2 linked regions of the Endozoicomonas gorgoniicola genome follow. The protein of the gene in region 1 interacts with the protein of each later gene in a pairwise test. Links are inferred from orthologs where the notes say so. Each region holds a gene or a part of one and is shown on either strand. Other genes may lie near its edges.

Region 1 (5,047 bases):
TATATGTGATGAAATTAGAAGAGCTGATCAAACACTATAATGGTCACCGTGTATGGAAGTTCTCACATCGCGAATTTGCCTCACTGGGTGGTTCAACGAATGGGCTTTGTACAGCACTGTGTGCCAGCTGGATAAGGTATCACTCGCAAAATGATAGTCTGGTCAACTACATCGATTCTGAAAAAAAGCCCTATCTGAATGAACAGCTTGCCAGGTATATGGCACGTTTAAATTGTTTTTTTAACCCACAGGGCTTTCATGAACCCGAGTTGAAGCTGTTTTTTCAAATGCATGGACTTATGCCTCTTTACAGTAGCCATGAACGGACGGTTTTATCCTTTCCGGAAGAAGAAGTGCTGGAAAGAGTGGGCTATAGAAAAAAAAGGGAGACCTATTACAAAAGATATGACCCGCATATTGAGGCTCGGATCACCCATTCATTAACCGGATTGAGTAACTGCTATGCCGTCATATTATTTCAGTCAGCTCAGTATGCGCATACGATCTGTATTTGGCTCGGCACAGCCTATGGCAAGGTTGGGGATGCCAATCTGTTTGATACAAACCTGGGAGAAATATGGTTTAGCGACCGTCAGGATTTTATCCGTTTTTTTCCAGATTTCTTCAACACATTTTACAAGCCTAAAGGCTACAGCCATGGCTGGTATGTACTCCCTTTTGCACCAGTCTGATCTGAAAACTTGCATAACTATTTGGCAATCAACTCTCCTGCTCTGTACTCCTGAAACGCCTGCTCAATTTCTTCGCGAGTATTCATGACAAAAGGCCCGGACTGAACCACGGGTTCATTCAACGGCTCTCCTGCCAGCACCAAAAATCCACTCTGTTCACTGGCGGTCAGTTCAAGATCTCCCGACTCACTTAGCACCGCAAGCGTTGACTGCCCTACGGAAATAACCGAATCACTGCCTGCAACATTTACTACCCCCTGATAAACGTAAATCATGGCTTTGCTTAGCGTAACAGGCAGTACCACCCGGTCACCGGCTTCCATCTGAACATCAAGCATCAGCGCCTGAGTTTCCTGCCGAACCACCGGTGCCTGCACCTGAATGTCATTGTTCTTTAGTGAACCCACCAGTACACGACACTTGCCTTCAGGCAGTGGCCACTCAGGGATTGCTTCACGATCAATATCCAGGTATTGCGGATCATCCATCTTTGCCCGGCGGGGCATATTCAACCAGACCTGGAAACCGTGCAGACGATCCTGCTCAGGTAACGGCATTTCTGAGTGAATCACGCCACGACCCGATTTCATCCACTGTATGCCTCCATTTCCTACCTCGCGACGATTCCCCATATGATCCTCATGCCGGAAACCACCGACCAGCATGCAGGAAATCGTCTCTATCCCTCTGTGGGGATGGGGAGGAAAGCCTCCTCCGAGAGCCTCTTTATGATCCGCTTTTAACTCATCCAGCATAAGAAACGGGTCCATCAGCTGGTGCGGCGGCTGACTCATAATCCGCTTCAACTGCACCCCTGCCCCATCGGAAGCAGGTACTGCGTCGACACTATGAATAACGCTTCTTGTGCTATTCATTTAAACCACCCATTCATTTAAACCACCCATTCATTTAAACCACCAGTCGATCAATGCTTTGTGCTGCGTCTTGCAGGGCTTTTTCACGAGCATCGTCGCCCATTGCCAGCCCCTCAGCATAAACAAACTGAATATCGTCTATGCCCAGAAAAGACAGAAAGTCGGTGACATAATGGGTTTCCGTGTCTTTTGAAGTGCCTTTATAGAGCCCCCCACGGGTCGTCAGCACATAAGCCTTTTTACCCTGCAGTAAACCAACAGCGCCCTTGTCCGTGTATTTGAAAGTAATACCTGCCCGGGCAACATAATCGAAGTAAGCTTTCAGGGTCGAAGGGATACCAAAGTTATACATAGGCAGACCCAGCACCAGAATATCGGCGCGTTGCAGCTCATCAATCAGACCATCAGACAACTCTGCCGCACGCTTCTGGCTATCGGTACGCTCATCAGGTTGTACTACAAACCCCTGAAAACTGTCTGCATCAAGGTGTGGCACAGGCTTTGCCGCAAGATCCCGATGAATGATTTCAGAGTCCGGCTGTCTCTGCTGCAGTCGCTCAATAAATGTCTGCGTCAGCTTTGAGGACTGACCCTCCTGACCAAACAGGCTTGAAGTGATTTTCAGGATGGTTTTCATGGTGTGCTCCTGTAAGCAGTGTTGTATTTTTTATTACCTTACCCATTAATTTATCGTCGATTTTTACGATTTAAAAGACGAATTATTCGCCCCAATCTATCTAAATTTTAGAAATAATAATGACTGGCAATCAGGAAGGCATTGGCGGTTACAGGTGGGTTTTGAAAAGCGCAAATGGATGAAAGAGGGGGGGAACTACCACTGGCAAGCCCCCATTACGCTGCAATGGTATTTATTCCGCTGCTTTGCGAATCATATAGATGTACTGCTTGTTGGCTTCTTCACTGTGCAGCAACTCATGATCCAGAAAATTACAGAACTTTGGAATATCGCGCTGGGTAGACGGGTCCGTAGCGATCACCTTCACCACTTCACCGGCTATCATGTCCCGAACCTTATTATGCAACATCATGACCGGTTCCGGACACAGCAGACCACAGGTATCGAGTTCATGTTGTACTTCAATATGCTCTGACACAGACTATCCTCAAAATTACTGCCCGGCTCCATTACCAAAATAAACCAGCGACCGGCAAACCATAAGCCGTGATTTCCGTACTCAGTGAATGCACCCGGCATGCAGAAAGAGCGCTATTGTAACGATCAGCTGATCAGGTTGCACCCTGCCCAGACGTACTGTCGAAAAAGTACGTAAACGCCTTACCTGAAGGTTTATTTTATTGACCCTCAGCATGGTTATTAACACCTAAAGCTCATACAGTGTTCGGTTGGACACACGAATCAGGGACAACCCATGCACACTCCTCAGTCAGGCATTACTCCGGAAGCCAATACCGATGCATTGTTTCTTACTTTGCTGATGAACAAAGACCCTGCCAGTCTGGACCGCATCCGACAGACCAGTGCCATCATTCCTGAAATGACAACTAAACTGGCTGAACAGTACCCGGATGCCCGCCTGTCATCCACCGTCAGCTTTGGCAGCAGCGCCTGGGACTTACTCTACCCTCAGTCCCGCCCGAAATCCCTGCGCCCGTTCCCTGAAATAGAAGATGAAGAACGCCTGGCACCCGCCACAGCAGGAGACATTCTGCTACACATCCGCGCCAATCGCCGTGATGTTGTGTTCCAGCTGATGCATGACATCCTTGAGCAGTTTGGCAAGAGCATCTCGGTTGAAGAAGAAGTGTCCGGTTTCCGTTATCTGGATTCCAGAGACCTGACCGGATTTGTCGACGGTACAGAAAACCCGACTGGCGACAGTCGTGCCAGTGTTGCCCTGGTGGGTGAAGAAGACTCAGACTTTGCCGCAGGCAGTTATATTCATACACAGCGCTACATCCACCACCTGCATCAGTGGAACGAGCAGCCTGTTCCAGAGCAGGAAAAAATCATCGGTCGTACCAAAGCAGACAATATTGAGTTCAATCGCGAAGAAAAAGCACCGACCGCCCACGTAAAACGCGCCAACATAAAAGACGCAGACGGCAAAGGCATGGAAATCCTGCGTCACAGCATGCCATACGGCAACAGCAAGGAAGCCGGACTGCTCTTTGCTTCCTACTGCCGTACCCCGCTGCACTTTGAGCTGATGCTTGAAGCCATGATGAAAGCCGACGAGGCCGGACACTATGACCACCTGATGAACTTCTCTACCGCAGTGACAGGCTGTGCCTTCTTTGCGCCTTCTGTAGAGTTTTTAAAGAGTTAGATGATGACAGCCCTGACTGATAAACCAAACCCCACTTGAAACCAGTGGGTTTATAATTGTCGTTTTGCCGTCATTCCCGCGAAAGCGGGAATCTACCACGAACAGTGGATCCCCGCCTTCGCGGGGATGACGATAGGGGCAATCATAAACCTTATGTTTCAAATGAGTTTTGGTATATAAACGTCACCGCTCTACTATCTTGACGTGGGTGGCTGACAGTGTGAGCTTGTGTCTATGAAGTACCATCATTTGCTTCATTTGCCCGATATGGGAAAGGCCGATTTGTTTGGCTGGTACAGGGCCAATCTGTATTCGAGGTGTATAGACAATGGAGCTTCTGAGTAACTCCTTCGGGACTAGTTATTTGCATAGAGTCAAGATGGTGAGGCTGTTTCAATTTCGACCAGTTTGTAACCCATGTCTTCAGCGCGCTTTCTCATGTTTTTAATGACTCGGTCACGGTATTGCTCCTCGTAGTAATCCTGACCTCTATCTACGTACTCTGAGCCGTTTTTCAGCATGCTGTAAATCAGCCGGGCAAGTTTATGTGCAGTCGCTGTAATCGCTTTTGGTGCCCCCAGCTTACTTCTCATTCGACGATAATAGGCTCCCAGCGCACTTTTCGAACTCACCAGAGTCAGTGCAGCCATACGCAGAGCAGAAGCGGCCCGGTTAGGGATTCTTTTGGTCTTGCTGCTCAACACTTTGCCTCCTGATATCTTGTTTCCCGGGCTCAGTCCCAGCCAGGAACAAAAGTGCTTCACTGTCGGCCAGCGACTCATGTCTGTACCAATTTCAGAAACTACCTTCAGGGCGGTATTTTCCTCTATTCCCTCAATCGATGTCAGATCTACCCCTGTCACCCGGTAAAGGTGAGTTCTTACATCAAAAGCAGGGGCGCTGGCTGATTTGCGTTTTGCAGGCAGAGAGATACTCTCGGACTTATCATCAAACTGGTTCAACTGGTCTTCCAATGCCTTGTCACAAGCTTCAATTTGCTTTTCGTAAAAATCATAAAGCTCAACAGACTGCTTTAAGGCAAATAGGTGTTCCACCCGGTAATGCCCATGCAGTGACTTAGCAATGACTTTCTCTGATTTTTTACAATGAGAGTCCCGGTGTTTGGCCAGTACCTCTGGGTCACGCTCTCCCGCGAGAATGGAGAGAATGA
Region 2 (4,477 bases), 530 kb from region 1 along the record:
GACATAGGCAGCGTACTGAATAGCAAGCCGTTGCTGACGATCATCCGCCCCGGCAAAACGATCAGGATGCACGGTTTTCTGAAGCTCACGATACCGCTCGGCCAGCAGCGACAGATCAACCTGGCAGGAGACAGGAAGCTGAAACAGCTCAAAATAGTTTTTCGTTATATCAACCACGGTGATGCTTGTTCCAAGTGACTTCGGGAATGGCGATAAAGGTGCTATCCGGAAGTGGTAACCATTTAGAAGGGCAGAACGTAAAAAGCCCGACCTGAGAGAGGTCGGGCTTACTATAAAATCAAACGTTGAAGCTTTCACCGCAGCCGCACTCACTGGCGACATTAGGGTTATTAAACTGGAAACCTTCGTTCAGGCCTTGTTTCACAAAGTCCAGTTCGGTGCCGTCCAGGTACACCAGACTTTTGGGGTCAGAATGAATTTCCAGGTCGTGACTGACAAATACGCTGTCTTCATCGACCTTAACATCCACAAATTCCAGCACATAAGCCATACCGGAACAGCCAGACGTACGAACGGCCACCTTGATGCCAACGCCTTTACCACGCTTTTCCAACTGATCCCTGATATGCCTTGCTGCGGCAGCGGTCATAGTGATCGCCATGAAATACTCCAACTAAAATTGACCGCGACAGGTTCCCCCTGTCACTGCGGTGAATCAGGCTGCGGATTCACCGTCATGTTTACTACGATAATCATCCACTGCCGCCTTGATAGCGTCTTCAGCCAGAACAGAGCAGTGAATTTTAACTGGCGGCAACGCCAGCTCTTCTGCGATATCGGTGTTCTTGATCTCGGACGCCTCGTCCAGCGTTTTGCCTTTCATCCACTCTGTCGCCAGAGAGCTGGAGGCAATAGCGGCACCACAGCCGTAAGTTTTGAAGCGGGCATCTTCAATCACCCCTTCATCACTTACCTGAATCTGAAGGCGCATAACGTCACCACAGGCTGGTGCGCCGACCATGCCAGTACCGACGTTTTCCGCACCGGCGTCGAGTTTACCGACATTACGAGGGTTCTCGTAATGGTCTTCCACCTTTTTACTGTAAGCCATGGTTCTATCCTCCCACCCTATTCTGCGATAGTGCCGTTCTCAGTGTTTACAGAGTCCGGAACCGGCACCAAAATTCACTTAGTGTGCAACCCACTGCACGGATTTCAGGTCAACGCCATCCTTGTACATGTCCCACAGAGGCGACAGCTCACGCAGCTTAACCACGGCATCCTTCACCTGGGTAGCAGCATAATCCACTTCCTCGGGCGTCGAGAAACGACCGAAGCTGAAACGCAGGGAGCTATGTGCCAGCTCGTCATCCAGTCCCAGCGCACGTAGCACATAAGAAGGTTCCAGACTGGCAGAGGTGCAGGCAGAACCGGAGGAAACCGCAACATCCTTCAGAGCCATGATCAGGGATTCGCCTTCCACAAAAGCAAAACTGACGTTCAGGTTACCGGCAACACGTTGCTCAAGGCAGCCGTTCACATGCACTTCTTCCATACCTTCAAAGTGGTTCAGGAAACGCTGACGCAGACTCAGGCAGTGCTCATGGTCGATTGCCATTTCTTCTTTAGCAATACGACAGGCTTCGCCCAGACCAACAATCTGATGCGTTGGCAGAGTACCGGAACGCATGCCACGCTCGTGACCACCACCGTGAATCTGGGCTTCCAGACGTACACGGGGCTTACGACGCACATACAGAGCCCCAATGCCTTTGGGTCCGTACATTTTGTGCGCAGAAATGGAAAGCAGGTCAACTTTCATAGTGTTCATGTCCAGAAGAATTTTGCCCACACTCTGGGCAGCATCCACATGAAACAGAACCTTACGGGCTCGGGTGATTTCACCAATAGCCGCAATATCGTTGATTACGCCAATCTCATTATTGACGTGCATCAGACTAACCAGAATTGTGTCATCACGAAGGGCGGATTCCACCATTTCCGGCGTGATGATGCCGTCTGAATCCGGATCAAGATAGGTCACTTCGTAACCTTCCCGCTCCAGTTGACGACAGGTATCGAGTACCGCCTTATGTTCAATTCTGGAGGTAATAATGTGCTTGCCTTTTTTGGCATAAAAGTGTGCCACACCTTTAATCGCCAGATTGTCAGACTCGGTGGCACCGGAAGTCCAGACAATTTCGCGGGGATCAGCGCCCAGCAGGTCTGCCACATTACGGCGGGCATCTTCTACAGCTTCCTCAGCCTTCCAGCCGAACACATGCGAACGAGACGCAGGGTTGCCGAAGTTACCTTCAGCAACCAGACACTGGCTCATTTTTTCGGCGACACGAGGATCGACCGGTGTCGTTGCAGAGTAATCAAGGTAAATTGGTAGTTTCATCCCATACATCTCCAGGCGTTTTACACGCTCCAAGTGCTTTAAACGCTCGAGGCGTTTTACACGCTCAAGGCTGTCGTATTATCCCTGTGAGCAACAGCATTAAAGCAGGCTGTTAATCACACTCTTGTTGTCCTGGCTCTGCTGTTCGTCCTGACGAACAGCGACATTTTGAACTTCTCTTTTTGCGACAAGATCAGCCAGACTGATATTGCCAAGAAACTCGTGAATCTGTTTACTCAGGTCATGCCACAGATGGTGCGTCAGACACTTGGCACCCTGCTGACATCCGCCATCGCCATGACAGCGGGTTGCGTCAACCGATTCATTCACCGCATCAATCACCTGAGCCACATAAATAGCCTGACTGTCACGACTGAGGCGGTATCCCCCACCCGGCCCGCGCACGCTGCATACCAGCTCGTTTCTGCGCAGACGAGAGAACAGCTGCTCCAGATAGGAGAGTGAAATACCCTGACGTTCGGAAATATCAGCAAGGGCAACCGGCCCCTGGCTCGCATGCAGCGCCAGATCCAACATGGCAGTTACGGCGTAGCGTCCTTTGGTGGTCAATCGCATGCTGGATTCTCACTCTCAATAAGCTGGTTATAGTAATCAGCGCTATCTTTGCCTGATCATTTGCTCAAAGCTCTGATACGCCTGAAAAACTTTTGTCTGAAAAACTTTTGTCTAAAAAAGCAACGTATCTGAAAAGCTTTTTCACAGAACCCGGTCGGCTGATCTGTACCTGAAATTCAGCCTGACTGTAGCATTTGTGCGAATTATGTAATACCTGAGTAAAATAGTCAAGTATTAATAAAACTCTAGGAAAAGATGATAGAAGAAGGATGAAATGTACTATTTGGGATTATTTTTATAGCGACGGGCTATTTTATACAAGTCGGCAGGCATCGTCATTACTACCAACGTATACAGGCATCAGACGATCAAAGCAGCCTGATGCCTGTATACGTCTGACGCTATCATGCCTCTTCCTGCTCTCTGCTCTTCAGGGAAGCAAAGTCCTCTTCATTCAGCTCTGGTATCGGGTTCATATCACCGCACAATCCCTTGCTTTCCAGAACCTTGCAGATTTCCAGCATCCGGTCATCGACTGCGTGCAGGTGATCCAGCATGGCAGTAATCGCATTAGACGTGGGGTCCGGCATATCCTCTGTAACTGCGTAGGCATCAAAGCCAATTTTTTCTGCCATCTGCTGACGACGGGAATCAATCGCCGTCCGCTTCTCGACAACACGGCCAGGAACGCCAACAACAGTCGCTCCGGGCGGTACCTCTTTTACGACAACCGCATTCGAACCCACCTTGGCACCTTCTCCCACAGTAAAAGGCCCCAAAATCTTGGCACCGGCACCCACCACCACGTTGTTAGCCAGCGTTGGATGACGCTTACCCTGGTTAACCGGATGATCCTTGCCTTTATTGGGCGAGGTCCCCCCCAGAGTCGCTCCATGATAAAGCGTTACATCGTCATGGATAATAGCGGTTTCACCAATCACCACCCCCATGCCGTGGTCAATAAAGAAACGCCGGCCAATGGTAGCTCCGGGGTGAATTTCAATGCCCGTGAACCAGCGGCTGAATGTCGAGAGACTGCGACCCATCCAACAGAAGCCGGCATTCCACAGTCTGTGGGCAACGCGATGCAACAGCAGCGCGTGCAGGCCGGGGTAGTTCGTCACTACTTCAAACGTTCCCCTGGCGGCAGGGTCTCGCTGCATGACGGTTCTAATATCTTCTTTGAGTCGCTCAAACATAATCCAATCGTCTGTCTTGTTCTCGTTACTATGAAGAGGACTCTTAAGAGCCTTCTTCAGAGGGTGCTGAAGAATCCTTCGCAAATTTACCGGTTTCGGACAGAATACCACGCAGAATACTCAGCTCTACCCGATCCGGCCGAATCCGTCCGTACATACGTCTTAATTTCGCCATGATCTTCTCATGACTGCTGTGTTCAAGAAAGCCTATTTGTACAAGTGTCTCATAAAGATGCTGATAAAAACGCTCCATATCCTCCTGCGAAGCGTGTGTCATCTGCTTGGTTTTAGGCAGCTCGACACCACCTTGACGAGCCAGCTGAGTCATACGCAACTC

The links. Proteins that work in one complex are often made in the same cells at the same time.
Region 2: the proteins of tusA (region 1) and NX722_RS04945 interact in binary tests that used the Escherichia coli proteins (3 or more experiments, as listed by UniProt). The link is inferred for Endozoicomonas gorgoniicola from one-to-one orthologs.

The regions. Positions count from the first base shown.
Region 1 is NZ_JAPFCC010000001.1:537,390-542,436, reverse strand. What follows is about bases 1,060-3,914. They hold tusA (sulfurtransferase TusA), read right to left. Parts: upstream 2,683-3,914; coding sequence 2,437-2,682; downstream 1,060-2,436. Other genes in these bases: NX722_RS02480 (Dyp-type peroxidase), read left to right, coding at 2,959-3,876; NX722_RS02490 (FMN-dependent NADH-azoreductase), read right to left, coding at 1,602-2,204; NX722_RS02495 (pirin family protein), read right to left, coding at 1,060-1,567. Also shown: NX722_RS02500 (hypothetical protein), read left to right, coding at 9-692; more of NX722_RS02495, read right to left, coding at 710-1,059; NX722_RS02475 (IS110 family RNA-guided transposase), read right to left, coding at 4,251-5,047. UniProt on the Escherichia coli protein: Sulfur carrier protein involved in sulfur trafficking in the cell. Part of a sulfur-relay system required for 2-thiolation during synthesis of 2-thiouridine of the modified wobble base 5-methylaminomethyl-2-thiouridine (mnm(5)s(2)U) in tRNA.
Region 2 is NZ_JAPFCC010000001.1:1,067,390-1,071,866, reverse strand. The notes cover bases 259-3,135. They hold NX722_RS04945 (IscS subfamily cysteine desulfurase), read right to left. Parts: upstream 2,366-3,135; coding sequence 1,151-2,365; downstream 259-1,150. Other genes in these bases: iscR (Fe-S cluster assembly transcriptional regulator IscR), read right to left, coding at 2,465-2,941; iscU (Fe-S cluster assembly scaffold IscU), read right to left, coding at 677-1,072; iscA (iron-sulfur cluster assembly protein IscA), read right to left, coding at 299-622. In the rest of the region: Fe-S protein assembly co-chaperone HscB, read right to left, coding at 1-177; cysE (serine O-acetyltransferase), read right to left, coding at 3,346-4,140; tRNA (cytosine(32)/uridine(32)-2'-O)-methyltransferase TrmJ, read right to left, coding at 4,184-4,477. UniProt on the Escherichia coli protein: Master enzyme that delivers sulfur to a number of partners involved in Fe-S cluster assembly, tRNA modification or cofactor biosynthesis. Catalyzes the removal of elemental sulfur from cysteine to produce alanine.